DNA from 4 places in the Sulfurovum sp. MH2-6 genome. Region 4 is predicted to be linked to each of the others. Evidence: riboswitches for the same ligand, from Rfam matches in the RefSeq annotation. Region 4 holds a riboswitch; each other region holds the start of a gene.
What was found. A riboswitch is a leader RNA that binds a small molecule or an ion and turns the genes downstream of it on or off. The one in region 4 is predicted to bind cyclic di-GMP.

Region 1 (5,717 bases), 890 kb from region 4:
ACGTTTATAGGCACCAAGCAGGTCGATAAATCCACGGGGCGAGGTGGTCTCATCAGGGTTGACTTGGTGGATGGTACATACCGGGATACATTTACCACATTTGATACAGGCTTCACTGGTATCAGTAAAGTTAAAGATTTCGTCGATTGATTTACTCAAACGGTTTCCTTATCAATTTGTTTTTACTCACATTCTAGCTCTTTTGAGGTAGAGTATATATAGTAGTTATAGCTAACTTTTTTATTTATTTCAAGTGTTGGGGTTTACTTTTTTTAGAAAAAAGTAAGCAAAAAAGCGTCAGCCCTCTCGAATCGCTTCGCTTTTCTGGCACTAAATGCCGATACCCCTGTTGCTAAAGCATAAATGGGGTACAAGGTCGTTAAGGCTGACATTTTCTCTTATTCTTAGTATAGAAGCATTGCTTTGCAATGCAAACTGGAACTATACACTATTCGTTCTTCACTCTTCACTTAGTTATCGTTACGATGACTATCCAGCCAGACCATGATACCCTTTTGAGCATGCAGTCTGTTCTCTGCTTCTGTAAAGATCACTTCAGCGTGTTTTTCAAAGACCTCTTCACTTACCTCATATCCTCTGTAAGCAGGTAGACAGTGGAGGAAGATCGCATCCTCTTTCGCAAGGGACATCATTGCTTCATCAACGATATATCCGTCAAACGCTTTGAGTTTTGTCTCCTTCTCATCTTCCTGTCCCATAGATATCCATGTATCAGTTGTGACCACATCTGTACCTCTGACCGCTTCTTTTGGGTCGTTGCCAAAGATGAGTTTCCCACCGTTTTGTGCCGCAAGGGTTTGTGCACGCGCTACGATAGCCGGATCACACTCATATCCTTTTGGTGTAGCGACACGAAGCTCAAACCCCATGATCGCTGCAAGCATCAGCCATGAGTGGGTCATGTTATTCCCATCTCCTACATAGGCGACAACCGGGTTCTCTTTGCCAAACTCAAGCATTGTCAGGTAGTCTGTCATCAGTTGTACGGGATGGTAATCATCTGTAAGCCCATTGATCACCGGTACTTTGGAGTATTTTGCAAACTCTTCAAGTTTACTGTGCTCAAAGGTACGTATCATTACCATGTCGACCATACGGGAGATGACACGTGCAGTATCCTTCATCGGTTCTCCACGTCCCAACTGGATATCATTGGAAGAGAGGAAAAGCCCTATACCGCCAAGCTGGTAGATCCCTGTCTCAAAGCTCACTCTGGTACGTGTAGAGCTCTTCTCAAAGATCATTCCCAGTGTCTGGTTTTCCATGTAGGGTACGAATTTGCGTTGCTTGGTTTGAGCTTTGATCTTCTGTGCCAGTGCGATCATCTCCAGCAGTTCTTCTTTGCTAAAGTCTGCCAGTGTCAAAAAGTGTCTCATCGGACTATCCTTGTTAGATACATTAAATATAGCTAAAATTTTAAAAGGAAATATTCTACCATAAATGGGTTGAAAGTTGAAGGAGGGTGTGATTGTCGGGGTGAAACCCCGATGAAGTTACTGTTTTTGTAGCAGTTCAGCCGCTTCTTTTGCATGGTAGGTGATGATGATATCAGCTCCCGCTCGCTTGAATCCAAGCAGTGTTTCCATCATCACTTTGTCATAATCGATCACGCCTGCTTTGGCTGCCATCTTTAGCATCGAGTATTCTCCCGATACGTTATAGACTGCCAATGGAAGAGAGGTGTTGTTTTTGATATCTCTGACTATATCAAGGTAAGCAAGGGCCGGTTTGACCATCAGGATATCTGCTCCCTCTTTTTCATCCTCTACACTTTCCAGGATTGCTTCGTTGCGGTTGGCAGGGTTCATCTGGTAGCTTCTTCTGTCTCCAAAGCTTGGACTGCTCTCTGCAACATCCCTAAACGGTCCGTAGTAGGCTGAAGCAAATTTAGTCGAGTAGCTCATCACAGGAAGATTTTCAAATCCTGCACCATCCAGCCCTTCGCGGATTGCTGTGATCATTCCGTCCATCATCCCGCTCGGAGCGATCATGTCCACACCTGCTTTCGCATGGATCACTGCCTGCTTTGCCAGGTTTCCAAGGGTGATATCGTTGTCTACCGTTTCAAGTACCGGATCCAGTACTCCACAATGTCCGTGATCTGTATATTCACAAAAACAGAGGTCTGTTACCACGAACATATCAGGATGTGCCGCTTTGACTGCTCTGACTGTTTCTGCGATGATACCGTGTTCACAGAGGGCATCACTCCCCACAGAGTCTTTTACCTTTGGGATACCAAAGAGGATAATCGCATAGATTCCGAGTTTTTTGAGCGCTTCACACTCCTTGATGATCTCATCAATACTCATCTGGTATACGCCCGGCATGGAGTCTACTTCCTCTTTGATCCCTTCGCCGCTTTTTGCAAAAAGCGGATAGATGAAGTCGTTGACGCTGAGGTGTGTCTCCTGGAGGAGCTCTCTGAGGACGGGGTTGATTCTTTTTCTACGAAAACGTGCAAACATTATTATTCTACCTTTTGGGTGAAATTTTTTAATTATTTATAAGTAGCTGCCATTTTACAACAATTATCGGCTGTTAATGATTAATTATTTATTATTGCTGTATAATCTCCGGCATGAAAGCAGTAGAACAATCAGAAACGGCCATTTTACCAACGAAATACGGGACATTTAACATTCAAGCTTTTAAAGATGATCTGGGGAAAGAACATCTGGCGATCTATACGGATGATCTTCCGGAAGCTCCGATCGTGCGGGTACACTCGGAATGTCTGACGGGGGATGCATTGGGTTCGTTGAAGTGTGACTGCGGAGAGCAACTTCATGCAGCAATGGAGTTGATCGCCAAAGAAGGTGGGATGATCATCTATCATCGTCAGGAGGGTCGTAACATCGGACTTCTGAACAAAGTGAATGCCTATGCGCTGCAGGATAAAGGGTTTGATACCGTTGCTGCAAACCACCAACTGGGATTTCAGGCTGATGAGAGAACCTATGATATCGTAGAGTTTATATTGAACCATTTCGGGATCAAAAAGCTCAGGCTGCTTACCAACAATCCAAAGAAGATCGAAAGCCTTAAAAATATAGAGATCATCGAACGTATCCCTATACAGATCGATTCAAATCCTCACAACGAAAAATATCTTCAGACAAAAAAAGAGCAGATGGGGCATCTGCTCTAAAATCACTTTTACCCTTCTTTTTTAGATACGAGATTTTATGTGATAGTGTGTTAAAAAATCAGCAACGTTATATTAATGTTACATTTTTATTTTTATTTAATTTTATAATAGGTAAAATAACTTAATTTAATAAAAATAGAAAAAGCCAAACCTATCGTGAGGTAGAGACGGAAAGCTGCGGGTCTTGAAAAGGGGGCAAGATAGCCGGGTTGCCAGAGATATTCTGGAGCAGTACCATGAAACAGTGGAATGATGTATCATTAAAAAAATTTCATATCTTTGAGTTGAAAGATATTTTTCTCTCTTTTACTTTCTTCCTGTTTGTATATACTGCTATATTGGGGATATATAGCGATGGGATAGATCCCAAATGACAAAACGCTACTCATTGAAGCTCTTGAGAGAGCAGGTTTTCGCACAAAAAAAAGCGTTTTGGGCTACACTGGTTTATGGTATAGGTGCAACACTGCTGCTTCTGCCTATTCCTATGCTGATTCCGTTGTTGATTGATGAGGTACTGCTTGGTCACCCTGGGAAAATGACAACATTTTTATCTGCTGCATTCGGCAACACGGAAGCATGGTTTCTCGTTTCTGTTACAGTAGTAGTTGTAATACTATTGCGAATGGTGGCATTTGTTTTCAGCAATAAACAGAGCTTTTATGCGATTAAGGTCACCCAGAAGATCAGCTATCTTCTCAGGCATCGTATCCTACACCACCTCGAGCGTGTCTCTTTGCACGAGTATGAGACTCTGAAGTCCGGCGGGGTCGCTTCCAAGACGATACAGGATGTCGAGGGTGTCAGCAGTTTTTCCGGAGCATTTGTCAGCAACTTTTTCAGTGCGGCATTGATGCTTGTAGGGATTGCAGCTGTGATGTTTTGGATGAATTGGGTACTGGCGTTACTGATCTTTATATTGAACCCTTTCTTCCTCGCCTTTTCAAAACTCCTTGGCAGGAAGACCGGGGAGCTGCTAAAGCGCCAATATAAAGCCTATGAGGTTTATAATGAACTGCTTAATGAAACACTTGAGCTTTTTATGCAGGTGCGTGCGAGTAACCAGGAGAAAAACTTTTTCGGTCTTATCCTTGGCCAGGCCAAAGAGATAGAAAATGCATCGGTCGAATATGGTCAGAAAGCGATGGTGGCACAAAGGTCTTCCGGGCTTCTGACCAATACGGTGATCGATCTCTTTCGTGCTTTAGGGGTGATAGTGGTTGCCTACTCTGATTTGAGTGTGGGAATGATGATCGCCTTTTTGTTCTATCTTTCTACACTGAATACTCCTGTACAGCAGTTGATGGGGCTGGTGATCAGTTATCAAAATACCAAACCGGCGCTGGAGCGCATCAATGCACTTCTGGATCTCCAACAGGAGCCGCACTACCCTCACGAGCAGAATCCTTTTGAGGGGGTTGCAAGCACCTCAGTCACACTGAAAGATCTCTCTTTTGCTTATCCCGGCGGGAGGGAAATACTTTCTCATATCAACATTGAAGCGAGGAAGGGAGAGAAGGTCGCACTGGTCGGACCCAGCGGTAGCGGAAAAAGCACGATCGCCCAGATCCTGGTAGGACTGTATCATCACCAAGGAGGGGAAGTATGTTATGGCGGTATTCCTATTGAAGAGATAGGACTCCCTGTTGTTCGGGAGAATGTTGCCCTGATGCTGCAGGAGTCTCTCTTCTTCAATGATACGATCCGTATGAACCTTACACTTGCCAAAGAGATCAGTGATACAAAGATCTATGCAGCATTGAAGGCAGCAAAACTCGATGGATTTGTAGAAGGGCTTGAAGAGGGATTGGAGTCACGTATCGGCAAAAACGGTATCCGTCTTTCGGGTGGACAGAAACAGAGGCTAGCCATCGCGAGGTTGATCCTCTCTGATCCAAAAATCGTGATCTTTGATGAGGCAACCTCGGCGTTGGATAATGATACTGAGAATGATCTCTATAAAACACTTGAAGCATTTTTGAAAGAACGTACGACGATTATCATCGCACACCGGACGACGACGATCAAACAGGCCGACTATATCTATCTGATTGAAGAGGGTAAGGTGAAGGCTGAGGGGAACTATAGGGAAATTTACGGAAGAGGTGTGATCAACGGGGCTGCCAATGCTGCATAAGATCAAAAAATTTTTTGCTTTACACGGTGAAGAGAAAAAACTTTTTACAGAGGCCTATGTGACTTTGGGGTTGATGCGTCTAGCCCTTTTGCTTTTCTCTTTCAAACGTTTGACACGTTCTTTAGCGCAGCAAAAAAACCTATCTGAAATAGTGCCTTTGAGCGATGAAGAGCAGCAAAGTGCAACGGATGTAGGGAATGTGATCGTAAGAGCAGCACTCCATACCCCCTGGGAGAGCGCCTGTCTGGTACAGGCATTGACGGCACAGCGTATGCTGCAAAAACGGGGGATTCCGGGGGTGTTTTATCTGGGAGCGATGAGAGAGAAAGATGGTGAGCTAAAAGCACATGCATGGTCACAGTGTGGGGAGAGGATCATTACAGGGGGTAAATCTGAAGAGTTTAAAGT
Region 2 (5,717 bases), 1.2 Mb from region 4:
CACTCTCCGCCATTTGGATCCTTTTTATTTGTTTTAGTATACGTCATTATAACAAATTTATTTGATATAATTTCTCATGGAAAAAATAGAGACAAAATACCAATCCCTTCCTTCACCCTGCTGGTTGCTTGAAGAGGAGAAACTTGTAAAAAATCTGGAACTTTTACAGAGAGTAAAAGATCAAAGCGGTGCAAAAGTATTGCTTGCCCTAAAGGGATATGCACTCTGGAAGAGCTTTGATACTGTGCGAAGATACCTTGACGGATGTTGCGCTTCGGGACTGCATGAAGCCAAGTTGGCAGAGGAAGAGTTCAGAAAAGAGGTACATACCTACTCTCCGGCCTTCAAAGAAGATGAACTTGAAGAGATCGCTTCTATTTCACATCATCTGGTCTTTAATTCGCCTGCACAGTTCAAACGCTTTGCAACAAGAGCCAAAGAGATCAACCCCTCTCTCTCCTTAGGCATCCGTGTCAACCCTGAATGTTCACAGGCACCAAAAGAGATCTATAACCCCTGCGGTCTTTACTCCAGACTGGGAACAACGCTGGATAACCTGGATGAAACAATACTGGAGCAGTGTGACGGTCTGCACTTTCATGCCCTTTGTGAAGAGGACAGCGAGGCACTCGAAGAGGTACTGAAGGCTTTTGAAGAGAAGTTCGGCAAATTTATTCCCCGGATGAAATGGATCAACTTCGGCGGAGGACACCATATCACACGCAAGGGATATGATGTAGAGAGGCTGATCAGACTTATCAAAACATTTAAATCACGTTACCATGTAGAGGTCTATCTGGAACCCGGTGAAGCTGTCGGATGGCAAACAGGACCGTTGATCTCTACTGTACTTGATATAGTTCATAACGGTATTGATATCGCGATACTGGACAGCTCTGCTGAGGCACATATGCCTGATACGATCATCATGCCTTACCGTGCTGATGTCAGAGGTGCAGGTGAAGCCGGTGAAAAAACCTATACCTATCGTCTAGGAGGCAATACCTGTCTTGCAGGAGATATCATGGGAGACTACAGTTTCGATAGACCGCTGCAGATAGGTGAGAAGATTATTTTCGAGGACCAGATGCACTATACGATGGTGAAAGCCACAACCTTCAACGGTATCAAACTTCCCAGCATCGCTATAGAGAGGCTCAATGGAGATATAGACATCGTCAGAGAATTTGGATATGAGGAGTTTAAAGGCAGGCTCTCTTAAAATTCAAGAGAGCTTTTCTGAAAAGCTCTCCACTACACTGCTGCATCCACTACCTTCTCTTCAAAATACTCTATCAAAAGCTTTTTAAGTATGTTAAGTTCGATCGGCTTGGCCAGATAACCATCCATTCCGGCCCCCAGATATTTCGCCCGATCCCCGGAAAGCGCATTTGCAGTTAATGCAATGATCGGGATATGTTGTTTATGCGTATTTTTCTCATAATTCAAGATATTCGCTGTTGCTTCCATTCCACCCATCACAGGCATTTCAATATCCATAAAGATCATATCATAGCTGTTTTCTTTACGGCTTTGAAGGGCCTCCTGCCCGTTATTTACGATACTCACTTCAATACCGAGCCTGTTCAGTACATTAGTAATCAACTTCTGGTTGATCGCATTGTCTTCTGCAACCATAATGTGCAGGTTCTTAAATACGATATTTCTCTTTGTATCCGCTATCTCCTCTTTATCACTCAAGGCTTTAAGCGTCTTGGTAAAATTGACAGGCTTATAGAGGACCTTATCTATCAGCGGACCATAACGCTTAAGCGCTCTTTTCTGATCGCCTGTTGAGATGACAACGACTTTGGTATCGATCCCAAGGAACTGTTTTATCTCATCCTCTCTCTGTCGATATTTATGATCGACAAAGAGAATGTCAGGCAGCTCTGAACGGCTTTTTTTGATATCTAATAAACTCTCGTCTGTATAGTTGACTATATGCGCACCCGTATAGGCGATATAGGCTTCCAGGTTTTTATTTCTAAAATATTTTTCATCGATATGCGGATTGAGTATACCCACCGTCTTTCCACGCATATTTTCGACGACTCTTCTTGTCGCATCTGCCGGTTTTTTCAACGGCAGTGTAAAATAGAAAGTTGATCCCTCATCTACAACACTTTTTATCTCTAATTTCCCTCCCATGAGTTCTACCAGTCTTCCTGAGATAGAAAGCCCCAGACCTGTTCCGCCATACTTTCTGCTGGTACTTACATCTGCCTGACCGAATGCCTGGAAGATCCTCTTTTGCTGCTCTTTGGAGATACCGATACCTGTATCACTGACAGCAAACTTTACGTTTACCTCCTCACCCTTTTCTGAGACTTTCTGGATCACGACATTTACTTCCCCGTTTTGAGAAGTAAATTTCATTGCATTACTGACCAGATTCACAATGATTTGTGATATTTTGGTCGGATCTCCGATAAGTTTCGTTGGAAGTGTGGGATCCAGAAAGATATTAAAGTCAATATGTTCAGAAGAAGCTTTTGCCGCATAAGACTCAACTGCGGACTCAAAATTTTCTACAGGGTCAAACACTATATTTTCAAACTCTATTTTTTGTGCTTTGATCTTGGAGAGATCCAGAATATCATTCACTATCGACAGAAGATGTGCCGAGCTTCTCTCAATCGTCGTGATAAACTCTCTTTGCTCATCTGTTGCTTCTGTCTCTTTGAGTAACTGTGTAAATCCCAGGATACCGTTAAGCGGTGTACGTATCTCATGAGACATACTTGCCAGAAACAGATCTTTCGTCTGGTTGGCATCCTTGATCGTTTTGATCAGAAACTTATAGATGTGGTCCATCTTTCCGCTCTCAATCAGACGGCGAAGCTCTTTTTGCTGATTGTCATTCAGTACAAGTTCGATATCTTTCACCGTCTCTTCAAAAAGCTCTCTGTCCTGTAGAAGTTTGAAAAACTTGACCAAAAGCAAAACCATCAGAAACAGAACTACCAAGGCACCCAGTGCATATCCCGCAGCATACCATTTCCCCGTCTCATCCGGCTTATCTATCTGTGTACGTAACTCTGACTGCACCTGGGTCAAGTAGTCCATCTTGATACCGATTTGATTCAGCCATCCCAACAGAGCAACGGCATAACCGCCTCGGTTGGCTTCAATCATGATCATCTCACGCTCTTTTTCCAAAATCTCTTTATACGCATCAGCGGAGAGTAATGCAAGAAGCTTGGAGGTGACGATTTGGTCTTCCAATAAACGATACTCAGGCAGCTTATCCTCTGCGATTAACGTTTCCCATAATCTGACATCTTCACGTTGCATTCTTTGTGAGGTGAGCAGTACGTAAGAGATCAAAGTATTTTCAAGTATGGTATTCTCTTTAAGCGCTGTAATCTCCAGGTACACCGTAAAATACTCTGCTGTTGTAGCGGAGGTAAGCATATCCTGCAGACCTTCAAGCATCTCACGTATATATCCAAATACATTCTCATGGTACGCTTCAATAAGAATCGCTTGATAGTTCGCTCTGGCATCATCGACTGCCCGCCTTGTCTGCTGTAACTCACGATTGATATTTTGAATTTGCCTGCTGTATACGCTAAATTGACTCTCTTGAATATAACGCTGGAGATTTTTCAATGCAAGATCGACATCACTTCTGCTCTTTGAAAGTTTCTTCGCATCACTTCCATCCCGTGTCACCAGATAGATCGCACTGTTGAGTCTTTCAAACTCCATCGTATCCATAAGCAACTCTATCTGTTCCACGAATGAAGGGAGGTTCGCACTCTTTCGTTCACTTTCATACTTTGTATATGTAGTGTAAGCCGTATAAGAGAGTATAAAAAAAGCTACCATGACTACGATAAGCAGCAGTCCCAGCAGACTTCTGTTTTTTGATATTTTCATATCACTCCTTTAGTGTTCTACTTTAGTGATCTGAGTGATCTCTATCCCCACTTGGATAATGTAACATACATTCCCATGCAGATACTCACATCTTTGGGTAAAAAGTTAAAAGCAGAATAGTCCCTAAAAGAGGTAGATTCTATTGGCAATCTGGCGATCTTCCTCACAAGAAAGACCCATGATTTTCTGTCCCTGCCTCACGACAGGTTTAGCTTTTTCAACATTAATACCTATAATGAATTTTACAACGTATCGACTTAAATAAGCACCAACTTCCAAATATCTGTAACAAGCGGCTAAAAATCTTTGGTATAGATAATATCATAGGAGCTCGACTCCCCGCTGGCTCCTACGACACTCTCAAAACTCGGAGTGTGTCTATATTTCAACTCAACTCGCGGGATCTCGTCATTGATATAGATAATCATAATGTCCCGTGTAAGATTTTTACCTACCTCAACGCTGTTACCCGCACCAAGTACCAGGTGATCGATCTTCACTCCGGCATTGACCAAAACAGATTTGGCCATGGCACCCCCCATCATCTTCATCATCTCGTCACCGCTGTAGGTATCACCACCCGCTTCGGAGTCAAAGAGTAAAACGGAGAGTATCTGTTCCCGTGTAAGACTCGGACTTGATGAGAAGTTGATATTCGGTGCCTCCGGCGTACCTGTCACCGTAATGGTAATCAAGTGGTTACGCGCCTGGTGTTTTGCCTTGATCTCTAAGAGCGGTGTATTTAGCGTACCCGTAAAGTAGATAAAACTCTTCTCCAGAGTAAACTTCTTATTTTGGAAAAGATAGGTACCGCCCTCAAGCAACTCTATAGATCCCAATACCATTAAAGGTTCATTCGGCCCTTTATAGAGGGTAAAAGCCGGTTTGGCCTGAATATTTATCTCTGCTTGTTTGAAAATAAGGGGCTTTTTACTCTCAATGTTGACGGCGACACTCAAATGATCCATAAAAGCATTATCTGTTTTTTTATGGTTATTTTGAAGCACGATAATATCACTGTCAGAAGCAAATGTTTGCTGTTTCATATCATAATGGATATCTCCCCCCTGTAAAACGATCTCCCCCTTTATCTCAGTATCATTGCCTTCTGCCGTTGCTTCCAGGTCAATATCTGAAATGATATCGGCCCATTCATGCTCCAGCGTTAAGCTCTTCGCATCCGCATCGATCTTTCCTTCTCTGCTTTTCAGCTCATACGCTCCTGCTATTTGCAGCGCATCATTCACCCATAACGGAGAGAGTTGCAGTTCATTCTCTTTCAGTTTGATCACGGAAGGTTTGCTCGCATGGAGTTTTTGTTTATTGTATGTCAGTTGATAACGCTGAAGTGTCATCTGCCTATCTTGCAGCGTGATATCGATATCGATATCACTCAGGTTATGGGCACTTTCTCTCTCTGCATTATAGACGATCAAAGGAGAGCGCAGGGAAAGATCCACCCTTTTTTCCTGAGTCATCACAGCATGAATCGCCGCACTTCCTTCCATCTCTGGCATCTCACCCAACGTATAATAGGATGGGATAAAGCTGTTCAAGGCACTTAGCGAACCTATCTCAGCGTTCAGTCTCATCTCTTTTGTGAGATTGGCATCAAATGATGCACGCAGAGGCGGACTCATGAAACTCCCATGAATGGTCTGATCTCTCATTTTATAGCGTGCCTGAAGGTTCAACTCTTCTGTTTTCACCTCTATCGTAGAGTCATTCCCTTCCACTGTCAGATCCAGATCTACAGAAGCAAGTTTCTCCCATTGTATTTTCGGATCTAGGGATCGGACGAGTGAGTCATCCGGTATCGTCACCCTGTTCTT
Region 3 (5,717 bases), 850 kb from region 4:
ATAATAGCTGAAAAGATACCGGGTCCAAATGTTATAGGAATTGCAATAGGAATTATTGCCAACTCTAAATTGCGCTTTCCATTCGTCAGTTTCTGATTCATTGAATCTTGATCAGATTGGATCATCGCCAGGGCTGTTAAAACCAATACTATTCCACCAATGACCTTTATAGAATTTGTATCGATATGAAAAAGGTTGAGGATAAAATTACCACTTATAAGTACGACAAAAAATGCTATCACTATCGTAATACTTACTCGTCTGGAGACCATAGAAATAGTTTGTTTATTTATATTTTCCCCTAAAAGTGAAAGCATCACTGCACTCACACCAATCGGATCAATTATTGCGAAAAAAGAAATGGTATGTTTGAGACATTCGGCAAAAAAATTTTCCATTTCAGGAATATAGCATAATTTATCGAAAAAAATATATAGTATTCGCTTTTTAATCGGTAGCCAAATGAAGTGTATAAACCCGATATCTGCTACCCTATCTGTTACGGTACAGATAGTAGCCTTTGAAAAGGATACGCCGTAAAGTACTTCGATATGCTTAGGGATCCAAAATACTGTTACCCATGCCATACTTAGATCGCACTGTAATATACATCAAAAAATGCCATCAGTTTACTATAAGTAAAAGTATCAGGTAAAGATAGAGAATTGAAATACGTAAAGTAAGTAAGAAAAACTCCCCCTCAAAAGAGGAGGATAAGGAGATATTCAAAAAATTAATGACTATAGGAGATATGGTTCTAGTGTTGTATCATTGATATCTATCGTTGTTGTTGTATCCGCTTCTACACCAACATTATTGATAAAGCCTAGAACAGTTTCAAACTCACCGTTAACATTGTTTTCTACCAATACAAGGTCATATGTACCAGTCGTCAACCAAGGCAAGGTGAAGTCACCATCAGTCGCATCTGTACTAAGTACAGCATTTGAGAAGTTGTTTGTGGCATTTGTTTCATTGTCATCCCACGTATCATTTGCATAGGCATAAAGAATTGCCTGAGAAGTTTCATTGATATCTGCAGTTACTGTACCGTTGATCTCTCCAACCTGGATATTGTCAACGATCTTGATTGTTGGTCTCAAGCTATATCCGTTTGCATTCATATTGACAGATTTTCTAAGATCAAAGTCTGCTGTCACATTTACAGTACCACCTGCCGGGATCGTAAAGCTACCGATCGCTTTGAAACCTGTTTGATCACCGCTTGGAACCTTCATATATGCTCTTCCGCCAAGTGTCTCTACATAACATTTTTCTGTATCAAGCTTGAAACGTACATGATCGATCACACCAGCCGGAAGCTCAACTTTGTTAAGCATTGACGTGTTTCCGTCCTGAAGGCTCAAAAGATCAATCGTAGTTTCGTTGAAATCTACCTCTTTCCAGCTCTCATTGCTGTCAGCATATTGATATTGAAGACCGATAAATGTCACATAGACACCCAAAACATTTTCATCATCGACAGGTGCATCAGTCACGCTCATTGTAACTGTCGCCATATCCGAATCTGAGGTACTACCTCCTCCACATCCAGAGAGTATCACACTTAAAGATAAGCCTAAAGCAGCTATAAGTTGTTTCATTCCCTATTTCCTTTATAACAAATTTACATACCATCTGAATTGTCTCAACGTAAACCATATCGTGCTTCTATAAGGAAGTAGATAGCTTACTCACAATAAAGAGGGCTTTTTTTGTTGTACAAACGAAGCGTAAAATTCACTTTGGCAACCCGGCTGTCTGCTGGAGACCCGTGGCTTTCCGTCCTTGTTTCGCAACAAGTTTGGCACAACAAACTGAATAAATACTAAATGTGAAATGGAAAACAGGAGAAAACAAAAAACGAAAGAATACTCTCTTCCTCAAGAAGTATTTGGCAACCCGGCTGTCTGCTGGAGACCCGTGGCTTTCCGTCCTTGCTTCACAACAAGTTTGGCACAACAAATAATATTTAAAAACTCAAATATTTAATAACGTTTTAATTATAGGGGTATTATTCTTAAGGTTTAATAAAGCAAATGTAAAATAAAAATAAATTCATATTATTTTATATATAAATTGACTTCCTGACTGAAACTTCTTGAGTAGGTGTCCGGTTAACACCTATAGGGAACTTTTGCCGAGGGGGGTATCCTTTGCCGTATACTTCAAGTGTGTATCCTGGTCATCAAAAAAGATATCCGCGCCGAACGCCTTGATCACTTCATACTTCTGTACCCCTCCCTGAAAAAACGCTTCATCGACACGTACACCCCAGGCATCAAGTGTACGAAGCACCCTCTCATGGGTGGAGAAGTTACGTGCAGTGACCAGTGCCGTACGGATCGGAGACTTCTCCATCGGAAATCTATCCTGGATATCCGAGATGACCTTCAGAAACTTGAAGAAGGGACCTTTACTCAGTGGATTTTTAGCATTATCACGTTCATGTGCGAGGAAGGCTTCCAGACCTTTCTCCTGATAGATTCTCTCACTCTCGTCACCGAAGATCACAGCATCTCCGTCAAAAGCGATCTTTACCATATCCGATTCAACATCGACCGTTGGTTTGTGAGGAAGTATCGTTGCGGCAGCGACATCTGCATTGATCGCATCCTGCACATCCGCAGGATGCGCAGAGAGGAAAAGGTCGACCTTAAATGCATCAAGATATTTGGCGACTGAGGTTCCCGCTGTCCAGCCGCTGCGTTCTATCTCCAGTTGATAGTGTGCGATAGAACGCCCGATACGAAGTCCGGTAGCAGCATTATTTCTTGAGAGGATGATCACTTCGATCAACTTGTCATCAAAACTTTTATTGATCGCCAGCAGGTTTTTGACAAAACGGAATGCCGTACCCACTTCCAAGGGAGTCTCTTCATGCTTCAGCTGATAATCATAGTAGGCTTCAAGGCCCTCTTCATCAAAGATACGATTCTCTTTTTCAAGATCAAACAGTGCTCTTGAAGAGATCGCAATCACCAATTTATCTTTTAGATCATAGGCCATTATTTACACTTTTATTCGTTCTTTTCGAACATATCGTTCTGAATCGCATTGGCTCTTTTGATCATGCGCCCAAAGGTAGAATCGATCGTATTGGTAAGTTCTTTTAAATCAGCCACATAAGACATAGCCTTATCCAGCTCGCCTTCGTTCATCTCCTGTTTTTTTCCAAACACCTTACCCAGCAATCCGCCTTTATTCTCATTTTTTGACGAAAGTATCCCACATATTTTGTCACTTTGTTCATGCCACTCTGCATGACGTGCCTCCAGGACTCTAATATTCTCACTACCATAGAGTTTGTTAAGCAGGGGTTTTCTCTCTGCCATCCATTTGTGGATCGGACAATCAAAAAGCTTCACACAGGCCTCTTCTTCCGGCAGTAAACCCTTCACTGCATTCTCCATCACTCTTAATCTGTGATCATGATGTACATTGAACTCTTTCAGTTCATTGATAAACGCATCTTTATTGCCCATAACATTCCTCCTGAGAATCATCTTGATGAAATTTTATCATAAATAGTCCACCAGGCAGCATGAATTTTGTTAAATAACAAAATTTAATAATTCATATTGTTTAACTTAAATAACTTTCAAGTATAATGCGCTTCTCAAAAACAGCTAATTTTAGAAGGAAAAACAGATGCATAGCCCTACCCCGAAAAATGAACAGATCATGCTAGATCCGAAAAGATATATCGTAAGTAAAACCGACCCAAGAGGTGTGATCACCTATGGTAATGACTACTTTGTAGAGATCTCCGGATATAAAGAAGCCGAACTGATCGGTCAACCTCACAATATGATTCGTCACCCAGATATGCCTAGAGTGATCTTTAAAGTAATGTGGGACCGTATACAAAATGGACAACCTATTATGGCTGTTGTAAAAAACTTGGCAAAGGACGGAAGATACTACTGGGTCATCACGGAGTTTGAGTCCAAAAAGGATAAACTCACCAATCAGATCACCGGGTATACTGCCTTTAGAAAAGCTGCATCTAACGATGTGATCAAAAAAATCGAACCCCTTTACGATAAACTGCTTGAGATCGAGGCACAGTCAGGTATGGAGGGTGCAGAGAAGTATCTCGTAGGTTTCCTCGAAGAGAAAGGAGTGTCCTATGATGAGTATATCAATGACCTGGTTGGTAATAAAGGACTTTTCAAAGTCTTCTTTACAGCCATGAAAAAGCTTTTTGGTTAAGAAAAAAGCTAAGAGATAGTACAATAAGTTACACTATATACAGGAGGGTAGAATGAGTTTCGGGAATATTGTGTTACTTATAATAGCGGTTGTAGGTGTTTATCTCATTATCATCTACAACAAATTTATCTCTCTTAGAGCTGGTATCAATGCTGCATGGTCAGATATCGATGTACAGCTCAAGCGACGTTATAATCTTATCCCTGCATTGGTTGATACGGTCCGGGGATACAAAGAGTATGAGGCGGAAACGCTTGAAAAAGTCATTCAGGCCAGACAACAGGGACTTGATGCAAGAAGTATGGAAGAGAAGGCTGCTGCGGCGAATATGCTCACAGGGACTTTAGGCAGACTCTTTGCTCTGGCAGAAGCATACCCGGATCTTAAAGCAAACACCAACTTCCTTGAGCTCCAAAGCCAGCTGAGCCAGATAGAAGATACGATACAGAATGCCAGACGCTACTACAATGCTATTGTACGTGACTACAATACCAAAGTACACTCATTCCCCGATCTTTATATCGCTCAAAAATTCAACTTCACAGAACGTGACTATTTTGAACTGGATGAAAGTGAAGCAGAGGCAGTGAAAAAAATGCCTAAAATAGATCTCTAGAACCCTGCAACGGTTTTATGTAATCACCCTGCGTTTACCGGGGTGTTTTACTTTATATGCAGAAACATAGCTATCACCATTGAACAGAGCAGTAAATGCTCAATCCAACCAACTCTCATCTATCACTGTAAACAGTGATCAAAACCTGATTTAATATGTCAATTTGAAATATTTTAGCCCTGTTTGTATTTTTTCATTTATACTTCCGGTTATGTATAGAAATAAAAAAGAAAAACTTTACGTTAATGATCTACTGGAATCTCCACAGATCACCTACCCCGGCTACTACAATGTCAGCAGTAAAATGTTAAACAATGATTACCTTCACAGCGCGATCATTGCACTTCACAGTATGGATTTTTATCATTATGAACTGCCAAGTAACTTTGAAAAGATCTTTGAAACCTTTTCCATCGGTGCATTTGCTATCTATAAAGAGCAGTATATCGTAGGATATTTCGGCGATAAGATGATGTACCTTGAAGCCAACGGATGGCGTGCAATGCCTGTAAATAGGGACATATTCAACCTTTCACACTGGCTTATCTAAAATAAATTTCAATAAATTATAAAAAAAATCAAAAAAAGTTATTTTAATTAAGACAAATTTTATCTTAAATTGTTATAATTTTCGTACATCTTAGGTATCGAAGACTTTTTATTCTTCCTCCTTTTAAAAAATGTTATTGAGACGACTACCAACGTAACAAAACCATAATTCGATACTTAAGATCGTAATCTCCCTACCTTTTCATTTTGCAGACTATTGCAAATTCTTTCTATATAAGCTATCATTAGATGAATGCAGTATGGAAGGATGAAAAGATGAAAACAAATTTAGATCAATATCTCAGATTTTTAATTGACAATCATGGCAGTGATCTCC
Region 4 (5,717 bases):
CATTACATATTGACTATGAGAAATATTCGATTAAGGGTGTCAGTCATATTTATGGTTTATGGTGTTTTGCTCAAGAATGTTATAAAAAGAAAGAAGATATTGAATTCGTATCTAAAAAACTTGATGATTTTTATACTGAATTAAAAAATCTTTCACAGACTTCTGAACCAAATAAATATGTTGAGTTATATAAAAAATCTATGTCGGCAGGTACGAAATCTCAAAGTCAACGAACTCGTAGACTAGATGCTTTAAGTAGTTATGTTTTTTAGCTCGTCGTATACTGAAAAAGTGCGAAGCTTGATAGTCGGAGAAATCAGTTAAACTATAAGAATACAATATAAATGAGAGGTGAATAAAAAACCTTTAGCTCGTTCCCAACGAGGACGTTGGGAATGCGCCCTGACCAAAGGGAGGAAGTGCCCTTGGGGTGTATATCGCAGATTAATCTATCTGGAACTTATAAGTCCATCGTTAGATGGCAGACAGAGTGTGGATTCCCGGGGCAAGCCCGAGAATGACGTAAGGGTCGATATGGATTAGTCATTCCCACGCGAAGCATGGGAACGAAATGTAATCTACCGATAGTGGAAAATAAGCAAGAAACATGAAGATCGGTTGAGAACGTTTGGCAGTGCCAAACCTACGGATGAAAGGGGCATCTCCTCACTGGTTCCATATCTCTTGATATGTAACCCATACTTTACTATTTTTAGCTCGTTCCCAACGTCCTCGTTGGGAATGCATATCGCAGGTTAATCTATCTGTAATTTATGGGTCCATCGCTAGATGGCAGGAAAGCGTGTGGATTCCCGGGTCAAGCCCGAGAATGACGTAAGGGGCGATATGGATTCATAGCTCGTTCCCAACGTCCTCGTTGGGAATGCGCCCTGACCAAAGGGAGGAAGTGCCCTTGGGGTGCATATCGCAGGTTAATCTATCTGTAACTTATAAGTCCATCGCTAGATGCCAGGAAAACGTGTAGATTCCCGGGTCAAGCCCGAGAATGACGTAAGGGGCGATATGGATTCATAGCTCGTTCCCAACGTCCTCGTTGGGAATGCGCCCTGACCAAAGGGAGGAAGTGCCCTTGGGGTGCATATCGCAGGTTAATCTATCTGTAACTTATAAATCCATCGCTAGATGGCAGGAAAGCGTGTGGATTCCCGATCGGGGTCGGGAATGACGGAGGGGGCGATATGGATTCTAGCTCTTTACCAAGGTGTCCGTGGTAATGCGCCCTGATCAAAGGGAGGAAGTGCCCTTCATCGTAACTAGGTGTCAATTTTTAGACTTTATAACTTTTTTGTTATCAATTTTTATAAAATATTATAATTTTTAATTTATTTGGTTGTACAATGCCTTGTGTGTACAATGCATACGAAAATATATTGAAAAAAGGGAAAATTTTTATGAATTACGTATTTGATAGCCTACAATTAGGAGATTTACTAGGAAGCGTTGGAAACTTGGTTGGTACAGTGGCAAACACTGTAGATACAGTGGCTACTGTTGGTGATGTTGTAGTTGACGATGTTGCGAACCTGGCTCTTTCTGTTGACCATGTGTTGGATGTTGCTACTTCTGTTGCGACAACAGCGATCACTGCTGATGTAGTAAACCTTTTATTGGTTGCGGATGCTGCAGTTGATAACACAACGATCATCGCTGATAATCTAGTGAACGGTACTGTATTGCCTGCAGTGAACACACTTGTTGGTGGAGTTGACTTTCTAGTGAACGATACAGTACTTGGTACTGTAGGCAGTACACTTGGTTTGGTTGATAACCTACTTGATACTACGCTTGGTCTTGCTACTTCTGCAACAAGCGGTTTCATGGCATAATCACCCATTACTCTCCGCTTGGATAAGCGGAGGGTAGTTCAAGTATTGCGTTAAACACGTATCATAAAAAATTGAATAGAGTATAGAAAGAAACAGATTTATCATTTGGATCTATATCCACTGAATATACGGGGAAGAGGGGAAGATAACTCATCTCATTATTATCATTTTTGTTTCGCATATAAAACGCTTTGAGATCGCTCTTCAGGAGAGCAAAGAAAAGCAGGTTGCCTGAGATTTTTCGCTAAAAACTTCAGCCAACTTTCTAAAAATATAGCGTCAGGTACTGATCATACCATTACCTGGATGCTATGCTTACCGGTTTCCTATCTTTCGATATGAACCCCTACTTTAATCCTATATCCTATGATCATAGACTAGCGTGAGAGGGAAATAGTGTTCTGTAGTCATTCTCACTTGAAGCATGGAATTCAAAGGGTAGATTCCCTATAGTAGTAGGGAATGAGGAGAAGGGTGAGGGGACATTCCGCACCAGGAGATGCGGAACGAAGGGCTTAGGCAAGCCTCTCCTGCCAATACTCTTTCCATACGATAACGAGTTTCGAACGGTGTGTTTTTCTCAGCTTTTTTGGAAGGTTGTATCGGAGATTTCGTTCGAGGCGTTTTGTGAGTTTCTTGTTTTTCATAATGGCATTGAAACCGCCTGCACCCTGCTGGTGCGCTCCGTAGATAGTAAAAGCACTGATCTCGATGCCTTTTCTTTTCAGTGCGCGGATATTGTTTTTTAGGATGGCATGAAATATTTTGTCCTGATTGCTAGGCTTTTTCCATTGGCTGTAAGGGATGCCCAGTTTCCTGGCATATTCCTTGGCTGTTTTAGGCATGATCTGGTAGCGTCCGTAGGCACCGCTTTTTTTGTTCTTAGTATAGTAGCTCCCCGTCGTAGATTCTATCTTGACAATCTTCTTCACGATCGATGCAAACTTTTGTGAACTGATCCCTGCCTTTTTTGCGATATGTTCATAAGCAGCTTCGGCACCGGTAGTGCTCAAGAAGAGAACGGTGAGAAGTGTAAGTGCCGGTCGGGAAAAGATCGGCCGTTTTACTCTGGCTGCCAAAAGCATGATTGCGATAGATAGTGTAACTGTATAGGCTAGTACTTCGATGCTTACTCCTTTATGATAAAAATTTGATTTGGGAAAATAAAAGACAAAAACTGTCTCTTTATAGAAGTTATCGAAATTATATAGAATAAAACTTAATAAAACATTAAAGCTTAAAGTAAGATTAATTTAATTGAGAAAGATGTATCAAAACGTATAGTTTTATCGATTTTATAGCATTCGAGATGAAAACGATACCGGAGTATATATAGTATAGTGACTCCAGGGAATAAAAGAGAGTATCTCAGAGAGGGAAAATCTCATACAAAGGGAAACAAATAAGCACTCTATCAGTAAATATCCTATTAAATATAAGTAATAATAAAGAAAATTATAGATTTTTTGAATGTTTTATAAAACTTTAAGAATGATTCATATAAAATAAATTTTATCAAAGGATAATAATTATCCTTTAGAGAAAGGATTGATTATGGCTTGTGATACAGGTTCCAAACCGATAGAAGAGACACAAAACGTCTCAGAAGAAGAAAACAATAAAAATAGAGAAACAAAGGAAAATAGAATGAGTTCATCTTTAGTACTAAGAAAAGCGCCGGAATTTGCAATGGATGCATTTGATGCGAAAACAGGTCACTACACAAATGTAAAGAGTGAGGATTATGCTGGTAAATGGTATGTGGTATGTTTTTACCCGGCAGACTTTACCTTCGTATGTCCCACAGAGATCGCGGCAATGAATGCAAAATATGACGAGTTCCAGGAGATGGGTGTAGAGATCCTTGCCGTATCCACAGATACGAAGTTCTCTCACAAAAGATTTGTTGAGACCGAGCCGTTGTTGAAAGATCTTAAGCTGACGATCGGTGCAGACCCTACAGGAACGGTCAGTAGAGCATTCGGTGTAATGATCGAAGAGGAGGGGATCGCACTGAGAGGTAGATTCCTTATCAATCCGGAGGGGACTGTAGTGGCGCAGGAAGTACAGGCACCGATGGTAGGAAGAAACGTCAACGAGTTCCTCAGACAGGTAAGAGCATGGCAGCATGCTGAAAAAACAGGTGAAGTATGTCCGGCAGGTTGGCAGCCTGGTAAGAAAACACTCCCGGTCAATACGGATGTAGAAGAGATGACGGGTAGAGTAGGTGACTATATTACCATAGAAGAGATCATGTCCTAATCTCCGTCGGGTTCGATATCTTCTGATATGGAACCCGTCTTATGCGCTTCACTTCGCTGATAGCGGACTTCTCTCGTCTCTATTTACTCTTTTGGGGCAAATCAGATATTTCAATTTAATGCTTTTTACTATGCAAGATGGCAATACTATACCCAGTGCCGTTCCTCTTCCGCATCATGAAGCGTTAACGGTACAGTGTCTGGAAAGAGTGGTGAAAAATGAGGCACTCTCTCCGTCTTATAATTTTTTAATCATTATCATAGTACAATCTACTCAGATATTAATGTTAAAAGCTAAACTTGTTGTGAAGCAAGGACAGAAAGTCATGGGTCTTTACCTTTTAAAGATCGCCAGACCGCACACTAAAAGAAGTATCTTTTTACCTCTGCGTCAGGATACCTCTACCTTCTTCTCTTTCAGGTTTTTGATATCTCATATGATACAAACCCACTCAAAGGATCGTTGTGAAAAAATATTTCTTTCTCTTCATTGTTGCCCCTATGTTTCTCTTTGCAAATACTGCATCACTTTCGAAATCGTCAAGTATCAAAGCAGATCTGGTTACCGTCGTAAAATCAGAAAGAAAGATGATCCTTTCACACAAGGGTAAAGTCTTCAAAACCTACAACATCGCTTTAGGCGGAAATCCTGTCGGACACAAACAGGTACAAGGTGACCAAAAAACGCCGGAGGGCTACTATAAGCTTGACTATTTTAAAGCAAACAGCTCTTTCTATAAAGCCCTGCATATCTCCTATCCAAACAGAAAAGATTGTAGAAATGCCAGAAAAAAAGGAAAAAGCCCCGGCGGAGCGATCATGATCCATGGCCAACCCAATAATGAAGGGGGATGGTTTAAGTCATTTTTTAAACAGCGTACGGATTGGACGGCAGGATGTATCGCAATGTATAACAGTGATATGGATGAAGTCTTAAAGTATGTGACGGTAGGTACTACTATTCATATCAAGCCTTAAAGGATATCTGTTTCCCCATCTCTATTTTGGGAATGCGCCCTAAGCGAATGGATAAAGCGCTTCGATCTTCTTGATCAGCTTTCCCATCCTCTTAGCTTTCACCTTTACTCCATCTACCTTGGCCACGGGCTGGGACCTGCATTTGTTGCAAAAACCTCCGATGCATGAGTTGACAATGATGGTGCTATCGGGAAAAGCTTTGGAAAGCTTTTTTTCAAATTTCTTGATCTTGGAAAATTTTTTACAGAGTTTTATCTTCATACTGTGACTATAGCACCGGCTACGTGTAGTGTGTGCGTAGCACTATGTCTCAACCAAATGACCCTCTAATCAGTCTGATTTACAGAGTAGTACAGCATAAGATTGAGGTTGACGATTTTTTATAGAGAGGTGTGGTTTCCTAACTGTACGGATGTTACCTTCGGTTCTTCAGCGATTCACCTTGTTTTTATCTGGCAGTTTAATAAAGTTTCGTGGTAGTGAAGCCAGAAAATGGTAGCGTTTTAACTCCTACTCCCTGATAGGAAAGAGGCTAGGTGGTATCTCTTGTTCCTATACCAAGTATAGAAACAAGAGGGAAGAGGATACCCTTCCTTTTAACGAAGGAGAGGAATAACGGCTTGGTCGGCGG

Region 1: another riboswitch for cyclic di-GMP. It lies ahead of AC4JOV_RS01725 (ABC transporter ATP-binding protein); the one in region 4 lies ahead of AC4JOV_RS10300 (L,D-transpeptidase family protein).
Region 2: another riboswitch for cyclic di-GMP. It lies ahead of AC4JOV_RS04005 (hybrid sensor histidine kinase/response regulator); the one in region 4 lies ahead of AC4JOV_RS10300 (L,D-transpeptidase family protein).
Region 3: another riboswitch for cyclic di-GMP. It lies ahead of AC4JOV_RS05925 (DUF4382 domain-containing protein); the one in region 4 lies ahead of AC4JOV_RS10300 (L,D-transpeptidase family protein).

The regions. Positions count from the first base shown of each region.
Region 1 is NZ_CM178170.1:345,067-350,783, forward strand. Features, by position in the region: gene AC4JOV_RS01705 ((Fe-S)-binding protein) at 1-159, opposite strand, end outside; gene argF (ornithine carbamoyltransferase) at 471-1,397, opposite strand; gene hemB (porphobilinogen synthase) at 1,515-2,489, opposite strand; gene ribA (GTP cyclohydrolase II) at 2,603-3,172, shown strand; cyclic di-GMP riboswitch class I at 3,307-3,389, shown strand; gene AC4JOV_RS01725 (ABC transporter ATP-binding protein) at 3,543-5,309, shown strand; gene AC4JOV_RS01730 (lasso peptide biosynthesis B2 protein) at 5,299-5,717, shown strand, end outside.
Region 2 is NZ_CM178170.1:804,257-809,973, reverse strand. Features, by position in the region: gene nspC (carboxynorspermidine decarboxylase) at 77-1,222, shown strand; gene AC4JOV_RS04005 (hybrid sensor histidine kinase/response regulator) at 1,255-3,885, opposite strand; cyclic di-GMP riboswitch class I at 4,027-4,108, opposite strand; gene AC4JOV_RS04000 (translocation/assembly module TamB domain-containing protein) at 4,182-5,717, opposite strand, start outside.
Region 3 is NZ_CM178170.1:1,163,226-1,168,942, reverse strand. Features, by position in the region: gene AC4JOV_RS05930 (MarC family protein) at 1-587, opposite strand, end outside; gene AC4JOV_RS05925 (DUF4382 domain-containing protein) at 741-1,604, opposite strand; cyclic di-GMP riboswitch class I at 1,745-1,819, opposite strand; cyclic di-GMP riboswitch class I at 1,894-1,968, opposite strand; gene AC4JOV_RS05920 (5'-nucleotidase) at 2,125-3,009, opposite strand; gene AC4JOV_RS05915 (hypothetical protein) at 3,021-3,485, opposite strand; gene AC4JOV_RS05910 (PAS domain-containing protein) at 3,652-4,215, shown strand; gene AC4JOV_RS05905 (LemA family protein) at 4,286-4,831, shown strand; gene AC4JOV_RS05900 (hypothetical protein) at 5,043-5,381, shown strand; gene AC4JOV_RS05895 (type IV pilus twitching motility protein PilT) at 5,657-5,717, shown strand, end outside.
Region 4 is NZ_CM178170.1:2,014,564-2,020,280, reverse strand. Features, by position in the region: gene AC4JOV_RS10320 (DUF262 domain-containing protein) at 1-272, shown strand, start outside; gene AC4JOV_RS10315 (hypothetical protein) at 1,470-1,847, shown strand; gene AC4JOV_RS10310 (transglycosylase SLT domain-containing protein) at 2,363-2,926, opposite strand; gene AC4JOV_RS10305 (peroxiredoxin) at 3,402-4,109, shown strand; cyclic di-GMP riboswitch class I at 4,392-4,472, shown strand; gene AC4JOV_RS10300 (L,D-transpeptidase family protein) at 4,574-5,086, shown strand; gene AC4JOV_RS10295 (DUF1450 domain-containing protein) at 5,126-5,347, opposite strand; gene AC4JOV_RS10290 (cytochrome c family protein) at 5,683-5,717, opposite strand, start outside.